DNA from 2 places in the Paenibacillus sp. S-38 genome. Region 1 is predicted to be linked to the other one. Evidence: riboswitches for the same ligand, from Rfam matches in the RefSeq annotation. Region 1 holds a riboswitch; the other holds the start of a gene.
The links. Region 1 has a riboswitch for cobalamin ahead of ACP26L_RS05635 (energy-coupling factor ABC transporter permease). Riboswitches for the same ligand answer to the same signal wherever they lie in the genome.
Positions count from the first base shown of each region.

Region 2: linked by a shared signal. The riboswitch ahead of ACP26L_RS30490 (ABC transporter substrate-binding protein) and the one ahead of ACP26L_RS05635 (energy-coupling factor ABC transporter permease) in region 1 are both predicted to bind cobalamin.

Region 1 covers NZ_CP187970.1:1,186,788-1,192,256, reverse strand. Annotated here, with positions in the region: gene ACP26L_RS05645 (YhgE/Pip family protein) at 1-1,641, shown strand, start outside; gene ACP26L_RS05640 (hypothetical protein) at 1,728-1,973, shown strand; cobalamin riboswitch at 2,103-2,298, shown strand; gene ACP26L_RS05635 (energy-coupling factor ABC transporter permease) at 2,487-3,257, shown strand; gene ACP26L_RS05630 (energy-coupling factor ABC transporter substrate-binding protein) at 3,250-3,546, shown strand; gene cbiQ (cobalt ECF transporter T component CbiQ) at 3,543-4,361, shown strand; gene ACP26L_RS05620 (energy-coupling factor ABC transporter ATP-binding protein) at 4,358-5,224, shown strand; gene ACP26L_RS05615 (TrkH family potassium uptake protein) at 5,342-5,469, opposite strand, start outside.
Region 2 covers NZ_CP187970.1:6,983,585-6,989,053, forward strand. Annotated here, with positions in the region: gene cobT (nicotinate-nucleotide--dimethylbenzimidazole phosphoribosyltransferase) at 1-601, opposite strand, end outside; gene ACP26L_RS30480 (ABC transporter ATP-binding protein) at 598-1,389, opposite strand; gene ACP26L_RS30485 (FecCD family ABC transporter permease) at 1,520-2,560, opposite strand; gene ACP26L_RS30490 (ABC transporter substrate-binding protein) at 2,562-3,572, opposite strand; cobalamin riboswitch at 3,766-3,989, opposite strand; gene ACP26L_RS30495 (hypothetical protein) at 4,028-4,549, opposite strand; gene ACP26L_RS30500 (aspartyl-phosphate phosphatase Spo0E family protein) at 4,669-4,938, opposite strand; gene ACP26L_RS30505 (aminotransferase class I/II-fold pyridoxal phosphate-dependent enzyme) at 5,071-5,469, opposite strand, start outside.

The sequences.
Region 1 (5,469 bases):
GCCATCCCGCCCGTTGTGAAGCAGAATCTGCTGCTCCTGCAGCAGACCGCGGATGCCGTGACCCAGCTCACGGAAACGCTTCAGGCAGCAGACCTCGACCCGAAGGCCGCCCTGGCCCTGCTCTCGTTCGCGGGGGAGCGGCTTGCCGCCGGCACGCAGGCTCTCGGTACGACGATCGATGTGTTGAATCGGCTGAACAGCAGTGCGCAGAGCCCGGTGTTAAGCGGCGCGGTCACCCGTCTAGAAGAGCTCCGCACGAAGCTGAGCCGGCAGGCGGAGCTTGTCCAAGGGATCTCGGCAGCGCTCGCCCAGGGAACGCAGCCGGCCAAAGAGCTCACGGCTTCGCTGAACGCCCTCTCCAGGGAGGTCAGCGCGGGCCTCGGCTCCATTCTCGCCCGCTACGACAGCGAGATCGTACCGGCCATGGCCGAGGCGCTCGCACGCCTGGAGCGGACAGCGAAGAATGCCGCCGATGTACTGCAGACGGCGGCGGGGCAGCTGCCGACGATCGAGGCGCTGCTCCGGGACGCCCAGGCCGGCATCGCCTTCGGGCAGGAGCAGCTCACCGCCCTGCAGGGGGATCTTCCCCGGCTCCGGGCCGGCCTCAGCGAAGCCTCCGCGGCTGTCTCGGAGAACATGACGCGGTTCACGGACGCCGTGAACCGGGCGGTTCCGTTCATCCGCAGCGACCTGCCGAAGGTGGAGCAGCGGGTTCATGAAGCGGCCGATTATGTGCGCAGCGAACTGCCGAACACCGAGGCGGACATTCGGCGCATGTCCGCCCTGATCCGGGAGAAGCTGCCGCTGGTGGAGTCCGGCGTCCACCAGGCCGCGGACCTGGTGCGCACGGAGCTGCCCGCGCTGGACAGCGCCGTCCGCAAGGCGGCGGACCAGATCCGGGCGCTGAAGGGGCACGGCGGCGATATTGAAGAGCTCGCCAGGCTGCTGCGGGGGGACATCCTGCAGGAGAGCGACTTCCTCGCGAACCCTGTCGTTCTTCAGGAGAACCGCAAATACCCGGTGCCCAATTACGGCTCGGCGATGTCCCCCTTCTACGCTGTACTGTCCCTCTGGGTCGGCGCGACGCTGCTCATCTCGCTCCTCCGGATCGATGTCGATGAGTCCTACGGCCACTACAAGGGCTATGAACTCTATCTCGGCCGGCTGCTGACCTTCCTGACGATCGGCGCCCTGCAGGCGCTGTGCCTGTCGCTCGGCGATATTTATCTGCTTGGCGCCTATGTGGTCGACAAGGGCTTGTTCGTCCTCTTCTCGGTCCTGATCAGTGCCGTCTTCGTGACGATCACCTACACCCTGGTCTCCGTCTTCGGCAACACCGGCAAGGGCATCGCGATCATCTTCATGGTGCTCCAGTTCACCAGCTCGGGCGGCACCTTCCCGATCTCCACCGCTTCGCCCTTTTTTCAGAGCGTCAATCCCTTCGTTCCCTTCACCTACGCCATCTCCCTGCTGCGCGAGACGGTAGGGGGCATGCTGCCGAAGACGGTCATCCGGAGTGCGCTGTGCCTGCTCGCCTTCATTCCGGCCAGCCATGCGCTCGCCCTCGGGCTGAAGCGGCCGCTCGCCCCCTATACCCGGCGCGCAGCGGAAAAAGCGAAGATGACCAAGGTCATCTCTTGACCCGTACGGGACAAACAAACAGACCGGATGTCCCGGGGGTACATATACTGGGGTGAGGTTCAAAACAAGAAGAGGAGTGAAGCTCAATGTCTTGCCCGAAATGTCCGACCCAGCGGGTGTTCGATCCTCCGCGCAAGGTGTACCGTGATTTCTACCATCCGCAGATCGTCGAGGTGATCCACAACGTCGAGATCGTCAACCGGCACCACTGCGTACCGGTTCCGTGCCACATCGTCACGTATACGGTCCGCGACGAATTCTGCCCTTCCCCGCTGACCGGTGCGGCGGAGGCACAGGTGCTGTCCAAGAAGAAAAAGGCGAAGCGCAAGTAAGGTCCCGGCTCCCTTCGCAGGAGCGGCGAGAATGGCTGACGGAGGCATCCGTCAGCCTCTTCGTGCATAGACCGGCCTTCCCGGCGGGGACGGGCTCCCCAATGGACAAAGTGAGCGCTTTATGATACGTTGATGAGGAAAAGATTAGGTGCCCCGGCATAAGCTCCGGGGGTAACAGGGAATCGGGTGCAAGTCCCGAGCGGTCCCGCCACTGTATTCGGGGAGTCCCGCCCATTCATGTCACTTGATGACGCAAGACATCAGGGAAGACGGGCTAAGACGAAGATCCGAGAGCCAGGAGACCTACCTAATCCGAACACCCAGACGCCTTCGCGGAGAGGAGAGGTGTACGAGCCATGAACCGGCAGTGAAGCCCCTTGCCGTCTATTGCGACGTACCCGTGACCAATCCCTTGGGATTGGTTTTTTTGCGTGGAACGGCCCGCCCTTAAGGAGCGGCGAAGCCGTTCTTTGATTGTCCGCCATTATTCACACGGGAGGAATTCAAAGTAACATGTCATCATCCAAAACAGTTTCTACCCTGCTGCTTGTCCTGGGCTTTACGGTCTACCTGCTGGCCGGCTCCCCGCAGCCGGTCTACGCCATGCACATCATGGAAGGCTTCCTGCCTATCGGCTGGGCCTTGTTCTGGTGGGCGGCGTTCCTCCCGTTCTTCCTGCTGGGGCTCCGGGCCCTCAAGCGGATTACGCGGGAAGCCCCTGAGCTCAAGCTCCTGCTCGGCCTCGCCGGGGCCTTCACCTTCGTGCTGTCGGCCCTGAAGATTCCGTCGGTGACAGGCAGTTCCTCCCACCCTACGGGAACAGGCCTTGGCGCCGTCATGTTCGGCCCGCTCCCCATGAGCGTGCTCGGTTCGATCGTGCTTCTTTTCCAGGCCCTGCTGCTTGCCCACGGCGGGCTGACGACCCTTGGCGCGAACGCCTTCTCGATGGCCGTAGCCGGCCCGGTGGCGGGCTTCGCGGTATACCGCTCCCTCTCGCGTATCTCGGGCAGGCCGAGGCTGTCCATCTTCGCCGCTGCCGCCGCAGCCGATCTTACCACGTATATCGTCACCTCGGTTCAGCTAGCTCTGGCCTTCCCTGCCGAGAGCGGCGGGATCCTCGGATCGCTGGCCAAATTCCTCGGCATCTTCGCCGTGACACAGATTCCTCTGGCGGTAACGGAAGGACTGCTCACCGTGCTGATCTGGAACTGGCTGCAGACCCACAGCCCCTCGGAGCTGACCCTGCTGCAGCACCGAATGAAAGGAGTACGCACCCATGACTAATACGTCCAAAAACCTATTGCTGCTGGCGTCGGTTATCCTGCTGTCCGCCGTCCCTCTGCTCCTGGTGGATGGAGACTTCGGAGGCGCGGACGGCGCCGCGGAAGAGCTGATCGGCGCCATCGCCCCCTCCTATGTGCCCTGGATCGCTCCGCTGCTGGAGCCTCCGGCCGAGACGGAGAGCATGCTCTTCGCCCTGCAGGCCGCGGCGGGAGCGGGCTTCATCGGCTACGTCTTCGGCTACTTCAAGGGCAGGGCCTCCAAACCCAAGGGGGACGATCACGCATCATGATCCGGCAGATCGATACGATAGCCTACACGAACCGGCTGGGCGACGTGCCGGCCCTGTGGAAGTCCGGGCTCGCCGCCGCTCTGCTCCTGCTCACCTATACGGCCCACGGGACGGTGCAGGTGCTCATTATCCTGTGGATGGTCCGTTGGACCATCCGGCATGCGCGGGTTCCGCTGCCCTTCTACCTGACCCTCCTCGGCAGCGCCTGCCTGTTCTATGCCGTCAGCCTGCCCGCGCTCATCGTTGAATTCGCTCCTTCGTCCTCCCTGCCAGAGCGCTGGGGGACGTCCGGACCGGTATGGCCCCTTCTCACGCTTCCTTCCTGGACGGCCTATGTGACCCAGAACGGACTCCACACAGCGGGAAGCCTGTTCCTGCGGATGCTCGCCGGGCTCTGCTGCATGTTCTTCCTGATGCTGACGACACCCTTTCCGAAGCTCCTGCTCGTCATGAGAACCCTGCGGGTGCCGACGCTGGCGATCGAGCTCATGCAGATCATGTACCGCTTCCTGTTTCTGCTCTCGGAGACGGCCCAGCAGCTCTATACCGCTCAGCGGGCCAGAGGCGGCCAGGCAGGCTTCCGCGGGCGGCTCCGGGATACGGCCTCGCTCGTATTCCGCCTGTTCGGCCGGACAATGGAGCGCTACAAGGGACTGTCCCACGGCCTCGCCTCCCGAGGATACACGGGCGACATTCTTCCCCTGCCCGAGCCGGGGGCGCCCGTGCCGCTGCGATTCAGACGGGAAGGCTGGCTCGGCCTGCTGCTGCTTCTCTGCGTGGAAGCCGGCCTGCGCTGGGGAGGGGGAGCTGCGTGAGAAATACTGCCGAAGGGAAGACGGGCAGCACGCTTCCTCCCCTGCTGGAAGCGCGCGACGTGTCGTTCAGCTACCCGGGCACGCGGAAGGATGCCCTCCGCGGATTGACGCTTTCGATTCCCGCCGGACAGAAGACAGCCATCTGCGGCCACAACGGCTCCGGCAAGTCCACCTTCTTCCTGCATGCCATCGGCATTCACCGCCCGGCCGCCGGAGCGCTGCTGTGGAAAGGGCAGCCGGTCTCCTATCAGGCCGGGGCCCTGCGCCGGTGGCGGCAGCAAGCGGGGCTGGTCTTCCAGGATCCGGAGCATCAGCTCATCCTGAATACGCCCTATGAAGATATAACTTACGGGCTGCGGAATGCGGGGGTCTCCGAGGAGGAGATCCGCCTGCGAACCCGCAGCATTCTCGCGTCGATGGGTCTCACCGAGCTCGCCGACACGCCGATCCACCACCTCAGTCTCGGCCAGAAGAAACGCACCGCCCTGGCCGGTGTCCTGGCGCTGGAGCCGGAGCTGCTGCTGCTGGACGAGCCCACCGCCTACCTGGATCCGGCCTCGGAGCGCCGGCTCATTGAAGAGCTCGACCGGATCCACGGCAGCGGGGTGACGGTCGTGATGGCGACCCATGACACGAACCTGGCCTATGCCTGGGCCGACCGGGTGCTCGTCATGGACGGCGGCCGCTGTCTTCTCGAAGGCCCCGCGCCGGAGGTCTTCAGCCGCAAAGAGGAGCTCCACCCGCTGGGCATCACGCCTCCCCTGCTGCTTGAGCTCTGGGAGGCGCTGCCCGCCTCGGTCCGGGGCAGCGCACCTCCCCCGCGCAGCACGGAGGCGTTCAAGCAGCTTCTGGGCACGGTGTGACCGGGCGGTACTGCCGGGAAGCTGCCGCTCGCCGCGCCCGTCCCGGAGTGCACACCAAAGAAGCTGACCCCGCAGCAGCGGGCGTCAGCTTCTTTGGTGTATGGACCCGGGCGCCGGTCAGCCGATGATGATCCGGCCTTCCGGATAGCGGTACAGCTCCTTCGGCGGCTTGCTCTGCAGCGCAAAGGCGAGCGTCACCAGCCCGACCCTTCCGCAGAACATCAGCAGCATGATGACGGTCTGGC
Region 2 (5,469 bases), 2.4 Mb from region 1:
TGACCGCCGCCGGCTCTTCGCCGGTCAGCACGCTGAGCAGCGCGCTGCTCGCCGTCGTGTTGCCGATGCCCATCTCGCCGGTCGCCAGCAGGCCGAAGCCTTCATCCGCCAGTCCGAAGGCGATCCCCATGCCAATGCGCACCGCCTCGACGGCTTCCTCCCGCGTCATCGCAGGGCCCTGGGCCATGTTGGCCGTCCCCCACCGCACCTTGTGCGAGCGGAGCAGCGGATGGGACAGCTCCGCATTCACGCCGATGTCGACGCAGACGACTTCGGCGCCGGTCTGGCGCGCCAGCACGTTCACAGCCGCTCCGCCTCCGAGGAAGTTCAGCACCATCTGCGGCGTAACCTCGGCCGGGAAGGCGCTGACCCCTTCCTCACAGACGCCGTGGTCGGCCGCCATGACCACGACCGCCTTACGTCCGAGCTCCGGCAGGGCCTCTCCTCGGATACCCGCCAGCTGCTGCGCGACAGCCTCCAGCCGTCCCAGGCTGCCCGGAGGCTTCGTCAGCTCGTCCAGCCGCTGGGCGGCGCCGGCCATCGCTCCTTCATCCAGCGGCCGAATCGCCGCCAGCACATTCTCCAGTTCTCCTCTACTCATCTGCGCCATCCTTCCCTTCCAAGCAGTATTTGCGGCACCCCGCCGTCCGGATGCGGCAGCACGTAAGGTCTCGTACCGTAGACCTGTTCGAGCCCCTCCGGCTGCAGCACTTCCTCCGGTGTACCGATCCCCCGAATCCGGCCCTCGTGAAGCAGCAAGAGCCGGTCGCAGAACATGGAAGCAAGATTGAGGTCGTGCAGTACGGAGACGACAGTCATGCCGCACTCTTCCTTCCAACGGTCGATCCGCTCGAGCATCTCCAGCTGATAACCGATATCCAGGAAGGTCGTCGGCTCGTCGAGCAGCAGCAGCTTCGGCTCCTGGGCCAGGGCCCGTCCGAGCGCCACCCGCTGCCGTTCTCCGCCGCTGAGCGCATCGACCGTACGCTCCTGCAGCTCCTCGAGCTTCAGCCAGGAGAGAATCCGCTCCACCAGAGCGGACCGGTCTTCCTTCTCATCCCCGAGCCAGTTCTGGTAAGGATAGCGTCCCATCTCCACGATCTCCCTGACCGTGAAGCCCAGGGGAGGAAGCGCATCCTGCGGAAGGACGGCCAGCAGCCGGGCCAGCTCCCTGCGGGAATAGCCCGCCAGCGGCCGCCCTTCGAGCTCGATGCCCCCCCGGTCCGGCGTCTCGACGCCCGAGAGCATATGCAGCAGCGTCGACTTGCCGCTGCCGTTCGGGCCCAGGATGCCGAGCCATTCCCCCGCGCGGACCTCCAGGTCGATCCCCTGGAGTACGGTTCGTGCCCCGAACGATTTGCCCAGCTCCTTGATCATCATCCCGGTCATGGCCGTCCCCCCTTCAACGTGTACTTGAACTTTGTTTCACTTCATTAACGATCTTCACCGGGACCATACATTCATTGAACTGTATTGCCGACTCAAATCTCTGCCCTGACCTCAGCTGCTGCACCGTCCGCTACTCCCTCACTGCCTGCTTGCGCCGGTAGAGCAGATAAGCGAAGAAGGGCGCCCCCATGAACGCCGTAACGACGCCGAGCGGAATCTCCGTCGGCGAGAGCAGAGTACGGGCCAGCGTATCGGCCCACAGCACGTAGACGGCCCCTCCGACAAGGGAGAGGGGAAGCAGCAGCCGATAATCCGGTCCAATCAGCAGACGAAGCAGATGCGGCACAAGCAGACCCACGAACGCCACCACCCCGGAGACGGAGACCGCCCCCGCCGTAAGCAGGGTGGAGGACGCCAGCACCACGAGCTTCGCCCGTTCCACCTCGACGCCGAGATGGGCGGCCGGCCGCTCGCCGAGGGCAAACAGATTCAGCGCACTGCCGTAAGCCAGCAGCACCGCCGCCCCCACGATGAGATAAGGCAGCAGGATCACCGAGTAGGACCATCCCCGCAGCGTCAGGCTGCCCATCATCCAGAACACGATCTCGTTGATCACCTGATCGGACATCGACACCATGAGCGATACGGCAGCGCCGAGGAACGACTGCATCACCACGCCGGCGAGCAGCACCGTTTCCATCCGCAGCCTGCCCCCGGTCCTGGCAAGCGCCAGCACCGCATAGAGCGTCAGACTCCCCGTTACAAACGCCACTGCCGGAATCGTCCACTCCCCCAACAGCGCATACTGCAGGCCGAACAAGATCAGGAATGCCGCCCCCACCGAGGCGCCCGAGGAGACGCCCAGCGTATAGGGATCCGCCAGCGGGTTGCGCAGTACGCCCTGGAACCCGGCCCCAGCAAGCGCGAGCGCCGCTCCCACCAGGCAGCCGAGCACCATCCGGGGCAGCCGCACCTTCCAGATGATCTGCTCATGCGCCGTCGTCCACGGAGTGGAGGCGCCCTCTGCCCCGCCCCCCGTCAGCCCGTGCAGCAGAATGCCCCATACATGGCGAAAAGGCACATGAACCGTGCCGATCGACATCGCTGCGGTCGCCGACAGCAGGAGGAAGAGCAGTGCCCCTCCCATCCACAGCGCGAGCCTCCGCTTCATTTTATTTCACCCGTTCCGGGTAAATGCCCTTGGCGATCTCAAGCAGCCCCTCGGTAATGCGCGGACCCGGACGGGACGTCGTATCCTTATCGACTCCTGCCAGCTTGTTATTCTTCACGGCATCTATCTTCTCCCAGCCGCTGCGGCCGCGGATGATCTCATCGAGCTTCTTGCCGGACTTGTCATCTATAAGATTCGCCGGATACAGAATCACCTGCGGATTATCCGCGATGACCTTCTCCTCGTTGATCTTCATGTAGCCCTTCTCCCCGGCGGCCACGTTAATCCCCCCCGAGAGCGTGATGAGCTCGTCCAGGAACTCGCCCGAGCCTACGGTCCAGCCCGGCGAGAATTCGATGAGCACCCGGCGCTTCTCCTCCGGCTTCAGATCCTTCACGGCCTGAACCACCTGCTCCCGCTCCCGCTTCATCTTCTCAACAACCTGCTGCGCCTGCTCCTGACGGTCGAAGATCTCCCCCATCGTCAGGATGTTCTTCATCACATCGTCGATGGTCTTTGGCTCCACCTTAAAAAGATTCACTTTCAGCTCGCGCAGCTTGTTCACCGTATCGCTCTTCATGGATACGCCGGTCATCACCACATCCGCTCCCGAGCCGATCAGCGCTTCTTCGTTCGGCTTCATGATGCTGCCGAGCTTCGGTTTCGACTTCGCTTCCGCCGGATAGTCGCAGAAGTCCGATACGCCGACCACCTGGTCCCCGAGTCCCAGCGCGAACAGAATCTCCGTTTCGCTGGGTGAGGTCGAAGCCACGCGCTCCGGCGCCTTCTCGAACGTAAACTCTTTCCCCGTCGCGTCCTTCACCTTCAGCGGATAGACTGTCCGCTTTGCAGCTGTGCCCTCGCTCGTGCCTGTACCGCTCTGCGCCTTAGGAGGTTCCGTCAGCTCTCCCTGGCCCGGTACGGGCGCTGCCGATTTGCCGCAGGCGGCCAGGGTTCCCGCCAGTGCCAGGCTCAGCACCGTTCCCATCCATTTTCTTCTCCACGCTTTCATCCGCCCACTCCCTATTCTCATCTTCTTCCGGGATTCTCCCCGGCAAGCCAACGCCAAAAAAGCCCTCTGCCGCGGAATCGCTTCCGAGCAGAGGGCAGTCCTTATCATCCCGCCGAGAGCCCCCCCGGCTGTCCACAGGGACGCAGGGTGCCGTCAAGGCAGGAGAAGGTCTGCCCTTTTTCCTCGAAAGGGCGACAACACCAAGGTCCGGGCAGGTTTCCTGACTGACGGGGCCGGCCGAAAAATAACGGACCGGCGGCGCTCCGCCTTCCCGTACGCCTTCCGGCGCGCAGTGGCTGCAGTGGAGCTTTCCCCGATGACAGTGGCGGGACCGTGCCGGATTCACACCGGCTTCCCTTTTAACCTGAGCGGCCTCTTATGGCTAGGCCCCCAGGCACCCGGACTGCGGACGGCCGCCGGAATCCGGCAGCCGCATCTTCATTTCAATTTTACATTTACTTCACGGCAATCTGCTTCATCACCTGCTTCGCCTTCTCCTTGTCCGGCGCATTCACCGGGATGAAGGCATACAGATCCATGCCGTTCAGGTTCAGCTCCTTGAACCAGGCCGACTCTTCCATCGGAATAACGTACAGGTGCTTCTCCTTCTTGCCGTTCTCTTCCAGTTCGAACACGCCGTTCGGAAAATCCTCCGGCTTCGCCACATCATCCAGGGGGATGAAGGCCTGCTGATTCTTCAGCGCCTCAAGCTGGTCGCCCGGCAGCACGTGAATCCCGTGATCTCCCGCTGCAATCTCCACGATCATCTTCTCCATACTGAAGACCGGTGTCGCCAGGACCTGAACGGTCGGCGCTGTTCCCAGCTTCGTTTGAAGCGATCCCTGCAGTTTCTCCGCAGCTTCGCTTGGAATCCCCTTCGATGACATCATGAAGATCGTCACATCCGCCTTCGGCCCTCCGCCGCATCCGGCCAGAATGATCACCAGCAGCAGCGTAAGCAGCCACTTCCTTCTCATGAACTTCCTGCTCCCTTCACATCCATCGGAACCTCGTTCTTCTATCATGCTATCTTATCATAAAGGGGCCGCGGCTTTCAAAGCTTTCCATGACCGCCAAACAGCAAAAAAGAAGCCGGTCATGACCGGCTTCTCCGAAATCCCTGCATATATTCGTTAATCTTAATATCCAGCTCCATGCTGATCTCGACTACGCGGGAGGATGTAAGGCTGTTTCCGCTTTGAACAAGCTGCTCCATCTCCTGCCTCAGCCGGTAGATATCATCTTCCAGAGTCGAAGTCGCAGAAACCCGTTTGCGTTTGCCAAAGATCCACTTGGACTTCTCTTCACTCTCGCGAATCCATCCGAGATTGAAGTTCTGCCGAAGCTGGTATTCCGGAAATGCCATTCCTTATCCCTCCCAACATTCTAGTATCTTAGTCCTTAGACGGATAGTTCCATAAATGATTAATATAGAGAATATCCATACTTCTAAGATACCAGTTATTGGGGAATTTGAAAATGACTTTTTTTGTCGAAATTAGAGATTTTTCATAAATTTTCCTATTCTATCGATCGCTTCAAGGAGCTGCGACACCGAATAAGCATAGGAACAGCGCACAAACCCTTCTCCGCCGATGCCGAAGACATGCCCGGGCACGACTGCGACCTTGGCCTCAAACAGGCAGCGCTCCGCAAATTCCGCCGACGTCAGCCCCGTAGATTCGATCGACGGGAAAGCGTAGAATGCCCCCTGCGGCTCATGGCACTGCAGCCCGATCTCACGGAATTTCTGGACAACAAGACGGCGCCGCTGGTTGTAGGATTCGACCATCCGGTCCTTCTCGTCCATCCCGTTCTTCAGCGCCTCCAGTGCGGCGACCTGCCCCATGGAAGGAGCGCACATAATCGTATATTGGTGAATCTTGGTCATGGCGGA